DNA from 2 places in the Microbacterium sp. NPDC080220 genome. Region 2 is predicted to be linked to the other one. Evidence: predicted binding sites of a transcription regulator. Region 2 holds the regulator's gene; the other holds the start of a gene.

Region 1 (7,573 bases), on a different contig from region 2:
CCGACTCGACCCTGCCCGTCACGACGATCCAGGTGGAGCCCTCGTCATGAGCGACGAGCGGATGCCGCCGCCCGCCGCACCTGCCGCGGACGAGCCCCCCGCCGCCCCCGCCGTCGAGGCGGCATCGCCCGACGTCGTCCTCGCGCCGACGGACACCGCCCTCCCGGGCGTGCACCGGGGCGGATTCCGTCGGGAGCTCACGCAGCCGCTGCCCGTCGCGCCGCCACTCGCGGTGCACCCGGATCCCGACGAGGCCGCCGCGCCCGACGTCCGCTGGATCCCCCCGGCGCCGGTGCTGCCGCGGAGCGCCGGCTGGTCGCTGCTGTTCGGGTCGCTCGCGCTCGTGCTGGCCTGCTTCGTCGGCTGGGGGTTCCCGGTCGGCGTGATCGGCGTCGTCCTCGCGGTCCTCGCGCTGCGACGCCCGTGGGAGAAGCGCGAGACCGCGCTCTGGGGGCTCGGCCTGAGCATCGCCTCGCTCGCCTACAGCGCCGGCTGGCTGTGGTGGGCGGCCTCGCAGGGCGCCCTGTCCGGCTGACTCAGACGCGCTCCGCGAGCACGGCGACCCGCTTCGCGTCCCGCCCCTCGCCGACCCTCGTGAGGATCAGCGTCGCTGAGGCGTCGCCGCGCAGCGTGAGCTTGCGTCGGAACTGCGCCGGGTCGACGTCGACGCCGCGCTTCTTGATCTCGACGGTGCCGACGCCCCTCTCGCGGAGAGCGGCGTTGATCGCGGGCACCTTCATCGGCAGGACCTCCCGCACCCGGAACGTCTGCACGAACGGGTTCGTCAGGGCGGCATCCGAGGTCAGGTAGGCGATGCCGTCGGCCACCATGCCCGCCTGCAGGTCCCGGGCGACCTCGCCGATCAGGCGCGCGCGGATGACGGCGCCCTCGGGCTCGTGGAGGTAGGCGTCGAGTTCGCGGACCGGCTCGTCGGGCGCGTCGGCGGCCGCCGTCAGCTCCGCCGCGGCCCCGCCCCGCATCACGAGCGCCGAGCGGGCCACACCGTCGCGACGCAGCGCGCCCGACCACAGGACGAGCTCGACGGTCGAACCGTCGACGCTGATCCACTGCGCCTCGACGTCGTCGGGGAGCAGGCTGCGATCGAGGCCCGGTCCGAGTTTGATGCCCACCGGCATCCGCTCTGCGAGGGCGAACGCCCAGTCGAGCGAGGGTGACCAGTCCTCGGGCCGGGTGCGGCTGGTCTCGCTGTGCCCCGCGGTCCGGCGGGCGGGGTCGAGCCAGACCGCGTCCCAGCCGTCCAGGTCGGTCTCCTCGGCGAGGCCCTGCCGCACGGTGACGGCGTCGCCGAACGGCGCGAGGTTGTAGGCGGCGAGGGCGGCGGTCGTCTCGTCGGCGTCGACCGCGAGCACGTCGAGGCCGATGCCCGCGAGTCCCAGGGCGTCGCCGCCGATGCCGCATCCGAGGTCGGCGACGCGGGTGATCCCCGCGGCCCGGAACCGTCCGGCGTGCCGGGCGGCGACCTCGAGCCGGGTCGCCTGTTCGAGCCCCGCACGGGTGAACAGCATGCGCTCGGCGAACGGACCGAACTTCCCCTCGGCGCGCACGCGCAGGTGCGCCTGACCGACGACGGCCGACACGAGATCGGGGGAGTGGCCCGCAGCGCGCAGCCGCGAGACGGCGGCCGCGACCTCGGCGGTGGATGCCAGGGGTCCGACCTCGTCGATCATCCGCAGTCCCTGGGGGGTCAGGAGGGCGGTGAGCTCGGCCTTTTCCATCCGGCCAGCCTAGGTCTCCCCGGTCGGATGGTGCGTCGCAGCATCCGTCATCGTGTTGGCACTCGCGTTGCATGAGTGCCAACCGCGCTCTAGACTTTTCTTAGTACTCTCGGTAAGCGAGTGCTGATGAGTCTTGTAGCAGGACCCCACCAGCAAGAAAGAGGTAGACCGTGTCGGTTTCCATCAAGCCGCTCGAAGACCGCATCGTCATCAAGCAGGTCGAGGCCGAGCAGACCACCGCAAGTGGCCTGGTCATCCCTGACACCGCCAAGGAGAAGCCCCAGGAGGGCGAGGTCGTGGCCGTGGGCCCCGGCCGCATCGACGACAACGGCAACCGCGTTCCGCTCGACGTCGCCGTCGGCGACCGCGTCCTGTACAGCAAGTACGGCGGCACCGAGGTCAAGTTCGGCGCCGACGAGTTCCTCGTCCTGTCGGCTCGCGACGTCCTGGCGGTCGTCGTCCGCTGACACGCAGCGACTGCAGCGCAGGGCCCGGATGCTTCGGCATCCGGGCCCTGTCCCGTTGATGGCAGGATCTGGGCGATCGACGGCAGTGCGGATGACGCGCCCGCTGTCATGACCGTCATAGGCTTGTGCTCATGACACCCGAGCAGGCCGCGCGCGAGAAGTCCCTCGGGGGCGTCTTCGTCTTCTCGGCCTACGTCCTGTGGGGCTTCCTGCCGCTCTACTTCGTCAGCCTCGCCCCGACGACCCCGTGGGAGGTCGTCGGCTGGCGCATCCTGCTGAGCCTCGTCTTCTGCATCGCGCTGCTCGCGATCACCCGCGGCTGGGGGCGGATGCGGGTGATCCTGCGCGATCGTCGCCTCATGCTCTGGACGCTCCTGGCGGGCCTGCTCATCTACGTCAACTGGCAGGTCTTCCTGATCGGGACTCTGACCGGTCACGTCGTCGAGACGAGCCTCGGCTACTTCATCAACCCGATCGCGACCGTGCTCCTCGGCGTCATCGTGCTGAAGGAACGCCTGCGCACCGCGCAGTGGGTCGCGGTCGGCATCGCGGGCGTCGCGGTGGTCGTGATCATCGTCGCGGTCGGCCGCGTGCCCTGGATCGCGCTCGCCCTCGCGGCGAGCTTCGCGACGTACGGTCTCGTCAAGAAGAAGATCGGACCGTCGGTGGATGCCGTGAGCGGCCTCACCCTCGAGTCTTTCTGGCTCGTGCCGATCGCCGTCCTCCAGCTCGTCCTCGTCGGCGTCACCTCCGGACTGACGATGGGCCGCGAGGGGACCGGGCACACCGTCCTGCTCCTGCTGGCGGGGGCCGTCACCGCCGTTCCGCTCCTCTTCTTCTCCGCCGGCGCCCGCCGCACCACGCTGACCGTGGTCGGCATCCTGCAGTTCATCGCGCCGATCATGCAGTTCCTCACCGGGGTGCTCATCCTCGGCGAGCCGATGCCCTTCGAGCGCTGGATCGGATTCGGCCTCGTCTGGGTCGCCGTCGCGGTCTTCACGGTGGACTCGCTCCTGTCGTCCCGGCGCAACCGGACCCGCGCCGAAGCGCTGGTGCCCGACCCCGTCTGACCGCGCTTTCCGAGACCGTTATGGGAGCGTGCCCACCTCGTTACACATCGTTAACGAACGGCAACATTGGGGAGACGAGCGCGCCACTAGGTTGAACACACCGGGCTGGTCCCGAACTGACCCGTGTCACCACAGCAAGGAGCACAATGAGCGTTCTCTCCCGTTCGCGTTCCGCAAAGGTCATGGGCGCCATCGCCCTGGTCGGCGCGAGCGCATTGGTCCTGGCCGGCTGCGCCGGATCCTCGACCCCCACAGCGTCCGGCGGCGCGTCCAACGAGCCGGCCGGTTTCGAGTTCCCGGTCAACTGCGACGAGGCCGAACCGGCCTCGTACACCCCGGAGTACAGCTCCACGTCGGAGGGCCCCGCCACCGACCTCGAGTTCACCATCGGCACCGCGTTGCCTGTCACCGGAAACCTCGCCTTCCTCGGCCCGCCTGAGATCGCCGGCACTGAATTCGCTGCCGCTGAGGTCAACGAAGCGGCGAAGGGTGTGACCATCAACCTCGTCCAGGGCGACTCGGGCGACACCGACAACAAGGCCTACGAGACCGAGATCCCCCGTCTGCTGAACGCGGGCGCCACGGCGATCATCGGCGCGGCGTCCTCCGGCACGTCGCTGCAGTTCATCGATCAGGTCATCGCCGCCGACGCGATCCAGTTCTCGCCCGCCAACACCTCGGCCGCCTTCACGGGTTACGAGGACAAGGGTCTCTACTGGCGCACCGCTCCTTCCGACGTCCTGCAGGGCGAGGTGCTCGGCAACCTCATCGCGGGCGACGGCGCCGAGACGCTCGGCATGATCATCCTCAACGACTCGTACGGAACGGGTCTCGCCTGCTTCACGAAGGCCGCCTTCGAGAACGCCGGCGGCGAGGTGGTCTCCGCGTCGCTGTACAACACGGGTGACACCAACTTCTCGGCTCAGGTCGAGGACGTCCTCGCGGCTGACCCCGACGCCATCGCGCTGATCACGTTCGAAGAGGTGAAGACGATCATCCCCGAGCTCGTGGGTGCCGACTTCCCGAAGGACAAGATGTACCTCGTGGACGGCAACCTCTCGAACTTCGGCGACGAATTCGAGGCCGGCACCCTGACGGGCGCCAAGGGAACCTACCCCGCCGTCGACCCCGACAGCATCGCCACGTTCCGCGAGGATCTCAACGCGTTCTGGACGGGCGAGGGCAACGAGGAGCTCAAGGACTACACCTACGGTCCCGAGTCCTACGACGCGGTCATCCTCCTCGCACTCGCTGCCCTCGAGGCCGGCTCCAGCGAGGGCCCGGACGTCGCTGCGCACTTGCAGCAGGTGTCCGGCGGCTCGGGTGACGGCACGAAGTGCACCACCTATGCGGAGTGCGCCGACATCATCAACGCCGGTGAGGTCGCCGACTACGACGGTGTCTCGGGCCCCATCACCTTCAACGAGGTGGGCGACCCGACGGAGGCATCCATCGGTGTCTTCCAGTACGGCGAGGACAACAACTACTCGTTCCTCAACGTCGGCTGATTCGACGATCACAGAACGGCCCCGGTCCTCGGACCGGGGCCGTTCTCTGTGCACCCGACGCGCTGTCACCGGCAGCGATGGGCCGGCGCTCGGTGCATCGCGGCAGGGGAGCGGATGCCGCCGCCGAGGACGTCCGCCGGCGGCATTCCGTGTGCACATGACGACGCCCCCGACCGAAAGCCGGGGGCGTCGAAGGGTCCTTCTGGAGGTCAGGTGCCGAGCGTCCCCAGGTAGAGGCCGATGACCTTCGGATCGTTGAGCAGCTCGCGGCCGGTGCCCGTGTAGGCGTCACGGCCCTGATCGAGGACGTAGCCCCGGTCGCAGATCTGCAGGCACCGGCGCGCGTTCTGCTCGACCATGATGGTCGTCACGCCGGCTTTGTTGATCTCCGAGACGCGGAGGAACGCCTCGTCCTGGCGCGACGGCGACAGGCCGGCGGAGGGCTCGTCGAGCAGCAGCACGTAGGGGTCCATCATCAGTGCGCGACCCATGGCGACCATCTGCCGCTCGCCGCCCGAGAGCGAACCGGCCCGTTGCTGCAGACGCTTGGCGAGGTCGGGGAAGATCGATGTCACGAAGTCGATGCGTTCGTTGACGACCTTCGGCCGCTGATACGCACCCATCTGCAGGTTCTCAGCGATCGACAGACTCGGGAAGACGTTGTTCGTCTGCGGGACGAACCCGACGCCCTTCGCCACCAGCTTGTTCGCCCGCAGGCCCGTGATCTCCTCGCCATTGAGCATGACGGCACCGGAGCGGACCTTCACCTGTCCGAAGATCGCCTTGAGCATCGTCGACTTGCCGGCGCCGTTGGGGCCGATGATCCCGATGAGCTCGCCCTTCGCGGCCGTCAGATTGGCGCCGTTGAGGATGTTGACGCCCGGCAGATAGCCGGCGTGCACATCCCGCAGTTCGACGACGTTCTGAGCAGGTGCGGTCGCAGTCGCGCCCGCGGGGGATGCGGCGGTGTCGCTCACTTGGTCTCCTCCGTTCCGCGCGTCGAGCCCGGAGTGCCGGGTGCCGACGAATCCTCCGCGGCGTGCGTCGTGGCATCCGCCTCGACGGTGTCCTGCAGCTTGTGCTGCTCCTCGATCAGTTCCTGAGCTTCGGCGGTCAGCTCGCCCTCGTAGCGGCCCGTGACGACGCCGAGATCGACGTCCTGGTGGGCCCCGAGGTAGGCGTCGATGACGGCCTGCTCCTTCATGACGGTGTCGGGCGGCCCCTCGGCGACGACCTTCCCCTCGGCCATCACGACGACCCAGTCGGCGATGTGACGGACCATGTGCATGTCGTGCTCGACGAAGAGCACCGTCATCCCGAGGTCCTTGAGATCCAGGATGTGGTCGAGGAGGGACTGCGTGAGCGCCGGGTTGACGCCGGCCATCGGCTCGTCGAGCATGACCAGCGTCGGGTCGCTCATCAGGGCGCGCGCCATCTCGAGGAGTTTGCGCTGACCGCCAGAAAGCGATGCTGCGAAGTCCTTCTCCTTGGCGTCGAGCTTGAACCGGGCGAGCAGGCCGCGGGCCTTGTCCTCGATCGCTGCTTCCTGCTTGCGCCAGAGGAACGGCAGGATGCCGCGCCAGATGGTCTCGCCACCCTGACCGGGCGCCCCCAGCTTCATGTTCTCGAGCACCGTGAGCAGTCCCAGCGACTTCGTCAGCTGGAAGGTGCGCACCTGGCCCATCCGGGCGGCCTTGAACGCCGGGATTCCGGCGAGGTTCTGGCCGTCGAAGGACCAGGTGCCCTCGTTGGGCTTGTCGAACCCGGTCAGCAGGTTGAACAAGGTGGTCTTGCCGGCACCGTTCGGGCCGATGAGCGCGGTGATGGCATTCCGCGGGATCTCGAGGTGGTCGACGTCGACGGCGGTCAAGCCGCCGAAGACTCGCTTGACACCGTCGGCGACGATGATCGGGTCGACCTTCTCCACACCGGGGCGGATCTCGCCCTTGTGCAGGCCGGTGGCCTTGGGACGGGGAGCGGGGGGCGCGACGTCAGCGGACAAAGGTCAGCTCCTTCTTGCTTCCGAGGATGCCCTGCGGTCGGAAGATGACCAGCAGCATGAGGGCGACACCCACCAGGACGAACACGAGCATCTGGCTCTGCTCCGCGGTGAGGAAGGGCAGCCAGCCGATCTTCACGAGCGCGGGGAGGAGGTTGGACAGGAATGCGCGGACGACCCAGAAGAGCACCGCTCCGAGCACGGGGCCGAAGATCGTGGCGGCGCCGCCGAGCAGCAGGGCCGTCCAGACGTAGAACGTCTGCGACGTCACGTACACGTTCGGGTTCACGTTGGTGCCCATCGCCGTCACGATTCCGCCGGCCGCGATGATCACGCCGCCCACGATGAGCGCCTGCATCTTGAAGGCGAACACGTTCTTCCCCAACGAGCGCACGGCGTCTTCGTCTTCGCGGATCCCGCGGATGACACGTCCCCAGGGACTCCGCATCAGCAGCCAGACGAAGGCGACGACGACCGCGATGACGACGATGCCGACGATGATGACCCACCACTGGTCGGACTGATACGTCCACGGTCCGAAGCCGTAGCGGCCCGGCGGCAGCGGATTGCTCGCGCGGAAGTCGCGCTGGAAGCCCGAGAGGCCGTCCGCCGAACCCGTCACCTCGCGGTAGGAGGACGTCAGGAAGAGCAGACGCACCACCTCCGCCGCAGCGATCGTGACGATGGCCAGGTAGTCCCCTCGCAGACGCAGAGTCGGGATGCCCATGACCAGGGAGAACAGCACCGCGCCGACCAAGCCGATCAGGGCTGCCACCGCCCAGGGAAGGCCGAA
Region 2 (7,573 bases):
CCGTGTCGCCGAGCCGCACGAGGGTCGCGCCGGCGGCCTGCAACGCGTCGAGCTCGTCGGGCGAGATCCCGCCCTCGGGCCCGACGACGAGCAGCACGTCACGGGTGTCTGCGGCGTCGAGGTCGACCGCGGAGAGCGCAGCGGATGCCGTGGGTTCGAGCACCAGCATCCGTGCCGACTCGGCCTGCGAGACGAGTTGCCGCGTCGTCACCGGGTCGCCCACCTCGGGCAGCCAGGCACGGTGGGCCTGCTTGGCCGCCTCGCGGGCGATCGACTCCCAGCGTGCGACGCCCTTGGCGACCTTCGCGCCGTCCCACCGCGAGACGGACCGGGCTGCCTGCCACGGGAGGATCGCGTCGACGCCGAGTTCGGTCGCGGCCTGCACCGCGAGCTCGTCGCGATCACCCTTCGCGAGCGCCTGCACGAGCACCGTGCGCGGCGACGGCGCCGGGTGCTCCCGCCGCTCGACGACCTCGACGACGACCTCCTTCGGTGCGACCGAGGCGACGGTTCCCGTGAGCCAGAGGCCGCGGCCGTCGCCCACGGTCACCCCCTCCCCGACCCGGATGCGGCGCACGGCGGCCGCGTGGTGCGCCTCGGCGCCCGTCAGCCGGACGACGTCGCCCGGGCGGGCGGCACCGGCATCCTCGATCAGGAAGTGCAGGGCCACGGTCAGCGCTTGAACTTGCCGCGGAGCTTGGAGAACAGGCCCGGGTGGAACTCGGCGAGGTGCGGCGGCGCGGGGCGCGTGCGCTTGGCGAGCTCCTGGACGAGGGCCCGCGACTTGGGGTCGAGGTGCGACGGGGTGACCACCTGCACGGCGACGCGGAGGTCGCCGCGCTGCTCGCCGCGGAGCGGGGTGATGCCGCGCCCGCGGATGGTCACCTCGTCGCCCGCCTGGACACCCTGGCGGATCTCGAGGTCGACGGGGCCGTCGAGCGAATCGATCGTCACACTCGTGCCGAGGATCGCGTCGATCATCGACACCTCGAGGGTCGCGAGCAGATCGTCGCCGTCACGGCTGAAAACGTCGTGCGGAGCGACCGTCACCTCGAGGTACAGGTCGCCGTTCGGACCGCCGGCGGGGCCGACCTCGCCCGATCCGGGCAGCTGCAGGCGCAGTCCCGTCTCGACGCCGGCGGGGATGTCGATCGACACGGTGCGGCGCGCGCGCACACGGCCCTGGCCCTGACACGTGGAACACGGGTAGGGGATGGTCGTGCCGTAGCCCTGGCAGGTCGTGCAGGGCTGCGACGTGACGACGTTGCCGAGCAGGCTCCGCACGGTCCGCTGGATCTGCCCCGAGCCGTGGCAGATGTCGCAGGTCACCGGCTGGGTGCCGGGCTGGCAGCACGAGCCCTGGCAGGTCTCGCACAGCACCGCCGTGTCGACCTCGATGTCGCGGTGCACGCCGAAGACGACGTCGCCGAGGGTGAGGTCGACGCGCACGAGGGCGTCTTGGCCCCGCTCGCGACGCGAGCGCGGGCGTCCGGCACGCGTGCCCCCGCCGCCTCCGCCGAAGAACGTCTCGAAGATGTCGCTGAAGCCGCCGAACCCGGCCCCGGCGCCGCCGAACGCCCCGGAGTCGCCACCGAGGTCGTACCGCTGGCGCTGGTCGGGGTCGCTCAGCACGTCGTACGCGTGCGTCACGAGCTTGAACTGCTCGGACGCATCCTCTCCCGGGTTCACATCGGGGTGGAGCTGTCGCGCCAGTCGGCGGTACGCCTTCTTGATCTCCTCGGGGCTCGCGTCGCGCGCGACACCCAGGACCTCGTAGTGGTCAGCCACAATCACCTCTCCGGCCCGGAGGCCGATTCGTTCAGCGCGACTTCTCGTCTTCTTCGAGCAGACGCGTCAGATAGTGCGCGACGGCACGGACCGCCGCGAGATTGGTGGGGTAGTCCATGCGGGTCGGACCCAGCACGCCCACGCGCGCCTGCGAGCCGCCGGCGTCGTAGTCCCCCGCGACGACGGATGCCTCGGCGAGCCCGAACGGCTCGTTCTCGCGGCCGATGCTGGTCGCCAGTCCCCGGTCGTCCGCGACCATCTCGCCCATGAGGCGCAGGAGCGTCACCTGCTCCTCGATCGCCTCGAGCAGCGGGTAGATGCTGCCGCGGAAGTCCGCTTCGCGACGGGCGAGGGTCGCGGACCCGGCCATGACCATGCGGTCCGAGCGGAACTCGTCGAGCTCCTCGCCGATCGCGCGCAGGACGATCCGCCGGTTCTCCTCGCGGGGGGCCGGAGCCTCCTCCTCGAGGATGCGGGCGATCGCCGCGGCACCGTCGCGGACGCTCTTGCCGGTCAGCAGCGCGGCCATCGCGAGCTTGAGCTGCTCGGCCTCCTCGGCGGACGGCTCGGTCGCGAGGAACGCGACCCGCTGCGAGACCCGGCCGGTGTCGGTCACGACGATGATGACGATGCGGGTGCCGCCGAGGTGGACGACCTCGACGTGCGAGACGTTCGCCCGGGCGAACGACGGGTACTGCACGATCGCGACCTGTCCGGTGAGGCGGGTGAGCGTGCGGACCGTGCGGACGAGCAGGTCGTCGAGGTCGCCGGTGTCCTCCAGGAACGCGCCGATCGCGGAGCGCTGCGCGGAGGTCAGCGGACGGACCTCGGCGAGATGGTCGACGAAGACCCGGTACCCCTTGTCGGTGGGCACACGGCCCGACGACGTGTGCGGCGCGATGATGAGTTCCTCGTCCTCGAGGAGAGCCATGTCGTTGCGGATCGTGGCGGCGGACACACCGAACTGGTGGCGGTCGACGATCGCCTTGCTGCCGACGGGTTCCCGCGTGTCCACGTAGTCCTGGACGATCGCGCGCAACACCTGAAGACCGCGTTCCGAAACCATCATCCCTCCTCCGCTGGCACTCTCGATCTTGGAGTGCCAATTCTACCGCGCGCGGAGCGTTCTGCTCGGATCACTCGGTGAGCGCCCGCACGACGGCGTCGGCGAGAAGCCGCCCGCGGCGGGTCAGCACGATCGTGCCGTGGACCGCCGCCGCGCCGTCGACGAGCCCGTCGGCGATGAGGGATGCCACGTTCCGCCGCCCGGCGGCCGTCGCCTCGTCCACGGCCACCCCGTCGACGATGCGCGAGCGCAGCAGGATGTCCTCGAGGCGGCGGGCCTCGGCATCCGGTCGCTCCCGTCCGGCCGCCGGCGACTGTCCCGCCGCGAGGCGCTGCGCGTACGCCGCGGGGTGCTTCACGTTCCACCACCGGAGTCCGCCGATGTGACTGTGGGCGCCCGGGCCGTACCCCCACCAGTCCTGGCCGCGCCAGTACGACAGGTTGTGGCGGGACCGCTGCGCGCGGTTCGTCGCCCAGTTCGAGACCTCGTACCACCCGTATCCCGCCGCGGCGAGCAGTTCGTCGGCCAGCTCGTACATGTCGGCCTGCAGATCGTCATCGGGAGCGGGCACCTCGCCGCGGCGGATCTGCCGCTCGAGTTTCGTGCCGTCCTCGACGATGAGCGCGTAGGCCGAGACGTGATCGGGTGCGAGGGCCGTCGCCGTCTCGAGCGAGGTCCGCCAGTCCTCCAGCGACTCCCCCGGAGCGCCGTAGATGAGGTCGAGGCTGACCGCCAGCCCCGCGTTCCGTGCCGCGGCGACCGCGGTGGCGATGTTCGCGGGGTCGTGGGTGCGGTCGAGGGCGGCGAGGACGTGCGGGACAGCCGACTGCATGCCGATCGACAGGCGTGTCACACCGGCGGCCGCGAGGGTCTCGGCCACGGCGTCCGTCATCGTGTCGGGGTTCGCCTCGACCGTCACCTCGGCACCGTCCGCCAGACCGAAGGCCTCCCGGACGCCGTCGAGCATGCGCGCCAGGTCGCCGGGCGGCAGGAGCGTCGGGGTGCCGCCGCCGAAGAACACCGTCTGCGCGGGGCGGAGCGGTCCGCGTTCGGCCAGCACGCGCCGGGAGATCGCGATCTCGCGCAGGACCTCGTCGGCGTACGCGTCCTGTCGGGCGCCGCGCAGTTCGGTCGCCGTGTAGGTGTTGAAGTCGCAGTAGCCGCAGCGGACGCGGCAGAACGGGACGTGCAGGTAGACGCCGAAGTCGACGTCGTCCGACACGCGCACGTCGGCGGGCAGTGCGCCGTCGAGAGGAGCGGGATCGCCGAGGGGAAGGGCCGAGCCCATCAGGAGCCGGTGGCGTACATCGGCGACATCGCCTGCAGGTACCCCTGGAACAGGGCGCGACGCCGACGCTTCACCAGCGGACGCCAGAGGCGGTAGAGCACGCCGGTCGGCTTGTCGAAGGCGCGGACCGTGAACCAGACCTCGTCGTCGTCGCGCCATTCGAGCAGGAAGGACTCCTCGCCGCTGACGACGGATCCACCGACGGTGCCGAGCGAGAACCCGACCCGACGCGGCTCGTCGACGACCGAGATGACCCGGAGTTCGGCATCCGCCCGCATCCCGCCGACGCGCCCTCGAAGGTGCACGGTCGTCCCGGCGCTCGCGAACGGCACGCCGTCGGCGTCGAAACGCTGGTCGTCGTCGAGACGGCTGGGCTGGATGGCGTTGCCGTCGGCGTCGAAGCCGACACCGGAGTACATCGGACCGGATGCCGGGCGCACATCGGTCACCTGGAGACCCGCCCCCCGCTGCGCTCCCCACCCGAGGAGCGATTCGGTCGAGGTGACGAAACGGCTCTCACCGCTGCCGAGACGCCACGACGCCTCCGCCGGGGTCGTGCCCTTCGGCGGATAGCCCATGAGATCGGGGGCCTGCGTGGCCCCGACGGCGGCGTAGTCGACGGTCCCTGCCTGGAAACTCCCGCGGCGCATCGTGCCAGCCTACTTCTTGTCCTTGCCCTCGACGTCTCCCGAGAGCGCGGCGATGAACGCCTCCTGGGGGACCTCGACGCGGCCGACCATCTTCATGCGCTTCTTGCCCTCCTTCTGCTTCTCCAGCAGCTTGCGCTTACGGGTGATGTCACCGCCGTAGCACTTCGCGAGGACGTCCTTGCGGATCGCGCGGATGTTCTCGCGGGCGATGATGCGGGCGCCGATCGCGGCCTGGATGGGGACCTCGAACTGCTGACGCGGGATGAGCTTGCGCAGCCGCTCGGTCATCATCGTCCCGTAGGCGTAGGCCTTCTCACGGTGGACGATCGAGCTGAACGCGTCGACCTTCTCGCCCTGCAGCAGGATGTCGACCTTGACGAGGTCGGCGGTCTGAGAACCGGCCGGCTCGTAGTCGAGGCTCGCGTAGCCCTGCGTCTTGGACTTCAGGTGGTCGAAGAAGTCGAAGACGATCTCGCCGAGGGGCATGTTGTAGCGCAGCTCGACGCGGTCCTCGCTGAGGTAGTCCATGCCGAGCAGGGTGCCGCGGCGGGACTGGCAGAGCTCCATGACGGTGCCGACGTAGTCCTTCGGCAGGAGGATGCCGACCTTCACGACCGGCTCGGAGACCTCGGCGACGCGGCCGTCGGGGTACTCGGACGGGTTCGTCACCGTCACGGTCTCGCCGGTGTCGGTCATCACCTCGTACGTCACGGACGGCGCGGTCGTGATGAGGTCGAGTCCGAACTCGCGCGCGAGGCGCTCGGTGATGATCTCGAGGTGCAGCAGACCGAGGAAGCCGCAGCGGAATCCGAACCCGAGGGCGACCGAGGTCTCCGGCTCGTACTGCAGCGAGGCATCCGACAGCTTCAGCTTGTCGAGCGCCTCACGGAGCTCGGCGTAGTCGCTGCCGTCGATCGGGTAGATGCCCGAGAAGACCATGGGCTTCGGGTCGGTGTACCCCGCGAGCGCCTCGGATGCGGGCTTGCGGTGGTTGGTGATCGTGTCGCCGACCTTGGACTGGCGGACGTCCTTCACACCGGTGATGAGGTAGCCCACCTCGCCGACGCCGAGACCCTTGGTGGGCACGGGCTCGGGGCTCGACACCCCGATCTCGAGGAGGTCGTGGGCCGCCTTCGACGACATCATCTGGATCCGCTCGCGCGGCTCGAGCTTGCCGTCGACCATCCGCACGTACGTCACGACGCCACGGTAGGCGTCGTAGACCGAGTCGAAGATCATGGCCCGGGCGGGGGCGTCGGCATCCCCGACGGGTGCGGGGATGCGCTCGACGATGCGGTCGAGGAGGGCCTCGACCCCCATGCCGGTCTTGCCGCTCACCTTGAGCACGTCGGCCGGGTCGCCGCCGATGAGGTTCGCGAGCTCGGCGGCGTACTTCTCCGGGTCCGCCGCGGGCAGGTCGATCTTGTTGAGGACCGGGATGATCTCCAGGTCGTTCTCGAGGGCGAGGTAGAGGTTGGCGAGGGTCTGCGCCTCGATGCCCTGCGCCGCGTCGACGAGGAGGATCGCTCCCTCGCAGGCGGCGAGCGACCGGCTGACCTCGTAGGTGAAGTCCACGTGGCCGGGCGTGTCGATCATGTTGAGGGCGAACGTGCCGTCGGCGGTGGCCCACGGCATCCGGACCGCCTGGCTCTTGATGGTGATGCCGCGCTCGCGCTCGATGTCCATGCGGTCGAGGTACTGGGCACGCATGTCGCGGTCGGCGACCACGCCGGTGATCTGCAGCATGCGGTCGGCCAGGGTGGACTTGCCGTGGTCGATGTGGGCGATGATGCAGAAGTTGCGGAGCTGCGCGGGCGGCGTGGCCGCGGGCTGCAGGGGCTGGAGGGCGCGGGGTGACATGACCAGCCGAGTCTACCGGCGCACGGCCGCGCGGCCGGCCCGAGATCCGGCACGATAGCCGCCGCGTCGACGACACGCCAGTGGCCCGCCGCATGAGAAAGAGTTAACCGATCTGACACTTGCGGGGCCGCGAGACCGACCGAATGCTCAATGTGGCGGTCGGTTCCTGCGCGATAAGCCCCGCGCCCGTGCCGCTTCGGGAGATCCCACGTGTCGAACCCACCCGTTCCTGCGCACGCGTCACCGTCCGCTTTCCGTCGCACCAGCGCCCTGCTCACGGTCACCGCCGTGACGACCGCGGGTCTCGCCCTCGTGCCGAGCGCGGCGAACGCCGCCGTGTCGGCCGACGCGCCCGTCGTCATCTCGGAGGTGTACGGCGGCGGCGGCAACAGCGGCGCCGCCGTCAACCGGGACTTCGTGGAGCTCGCCAACACCGGCGACGCGGCGATCGACCTGAGCGGCTTCAGCGTGCAGTACGCCTCCGCGACGGGAGCCACGTGGCAGGTCACGAAGCTCGGCGACATCGACCTCCCTGCGGGCGAGAACCTGCTCATCGGTCAGGCCTTCGGGAGCAACACGTCGCTCCCCGCGTTCGAGGCCGACGTCGACGGCTCGATCGCGATGAGCGGCAGCGGCGCGAAGGTCGCCCTGGTCTCCACCGAGGCGGCACTGACCGGCAGCACCGGGATCGCCGATCTGGACCAGGTCGTCGACCTGGTCGGCTGGGGCAGCACCGCCTCGGCCTTCGCCGGCTCCGCGCCGGCGCCCGGGACCTCGAACGCGACGAGCATCTCCCGCGACGAGGACGCCTCGAACACGGCTGACAACGCGGCGGACTTCACCGCCGGCACACCCACGCCCACCGGGCTCGGCGCGGACGTCGACCCCGAGCCGGAACCGGAACCCGAACCCGAGCCGCAG

Evidence for each region. The regulator HrcA, encoded in region 2, represses chaperone genes, less so after heat shock. The targets are predictions, from matches to a motif close to TTNGCACTCGNNNNNNNCGAGTGCNAA.
Region 1: the regulator HrcA is predicted to act here: its motif matches at 1,792-1,818, upstream of groES (co-chaperone GroES).

What each region holds. Positions count from the first base shown of each region.
Region 1 is NZ_JBFBOP010000005.1:3,985-11,557, reverse strand. Features, by position in the region: gene tsaD (tRNA (adenosine(37)-N6)-threonylcarbamoyltransferase complex transferase subunit TsaD) at 1-50, shown strand, start outside; gene AB0P29_RS09125 (hypothetical protein) at 47-535, shown strand; gene AB0P29_RS09120 (class I SAM-dependent methyltransferase) at 537-1,736, opposite strand; gene groES (co-chaperone GroES) at 1,907-2,203, shown strand; gene rarD (EamA family transporter RarD) at 2,335-3,273, shown strand; gene AB0P29_RS09105 (ABC transporter substrate-binding protein) at 3,420-4,781, shown strand; gene AB0P29_RS09100 (ABC transporter ATP-binding protein) at 4,991-5,758, opposite strand; gene AB0P29_RS09095 (ABC transporter ATP-binding protein) at 5,755-6,783, opposite strand; gene AB0P29_RS09090 (branched-chain amino acid ABC transporter permease) at 6,773-7,573, opposite strand, start outside.
Region 2 is NZ_JBFBOP010000008.1:19,809-27,381, reverse strand. Features, by position in the region: gene AB0P29_RS12505 (16S rRNA (uracil(1498)-N(3))-methyltransferase) at 1-670, opposite strand, end outside; gene dnaJ (molecular chaperone DnaJ) at 673-1,788, opposite strand; gene hrcA (heat-inducible transcriptional repressor HrcA) at 1,820-2,854, opposite strand; gene hemW (radical SAM family heme chaperone HemW) at 2,925-4,142, opposite strand; gene AB0P29_RS12485 (DUF1990 family protein) at 4,142-4,792, opposite strand; gene lepA (translation elongation factor 4) at 4,802-6,652, opposite strand; gene AB0P29_RS12475 (ExeM/NucH family extracellular endonuclease) at 6,923-7,573, shown strand, end outside.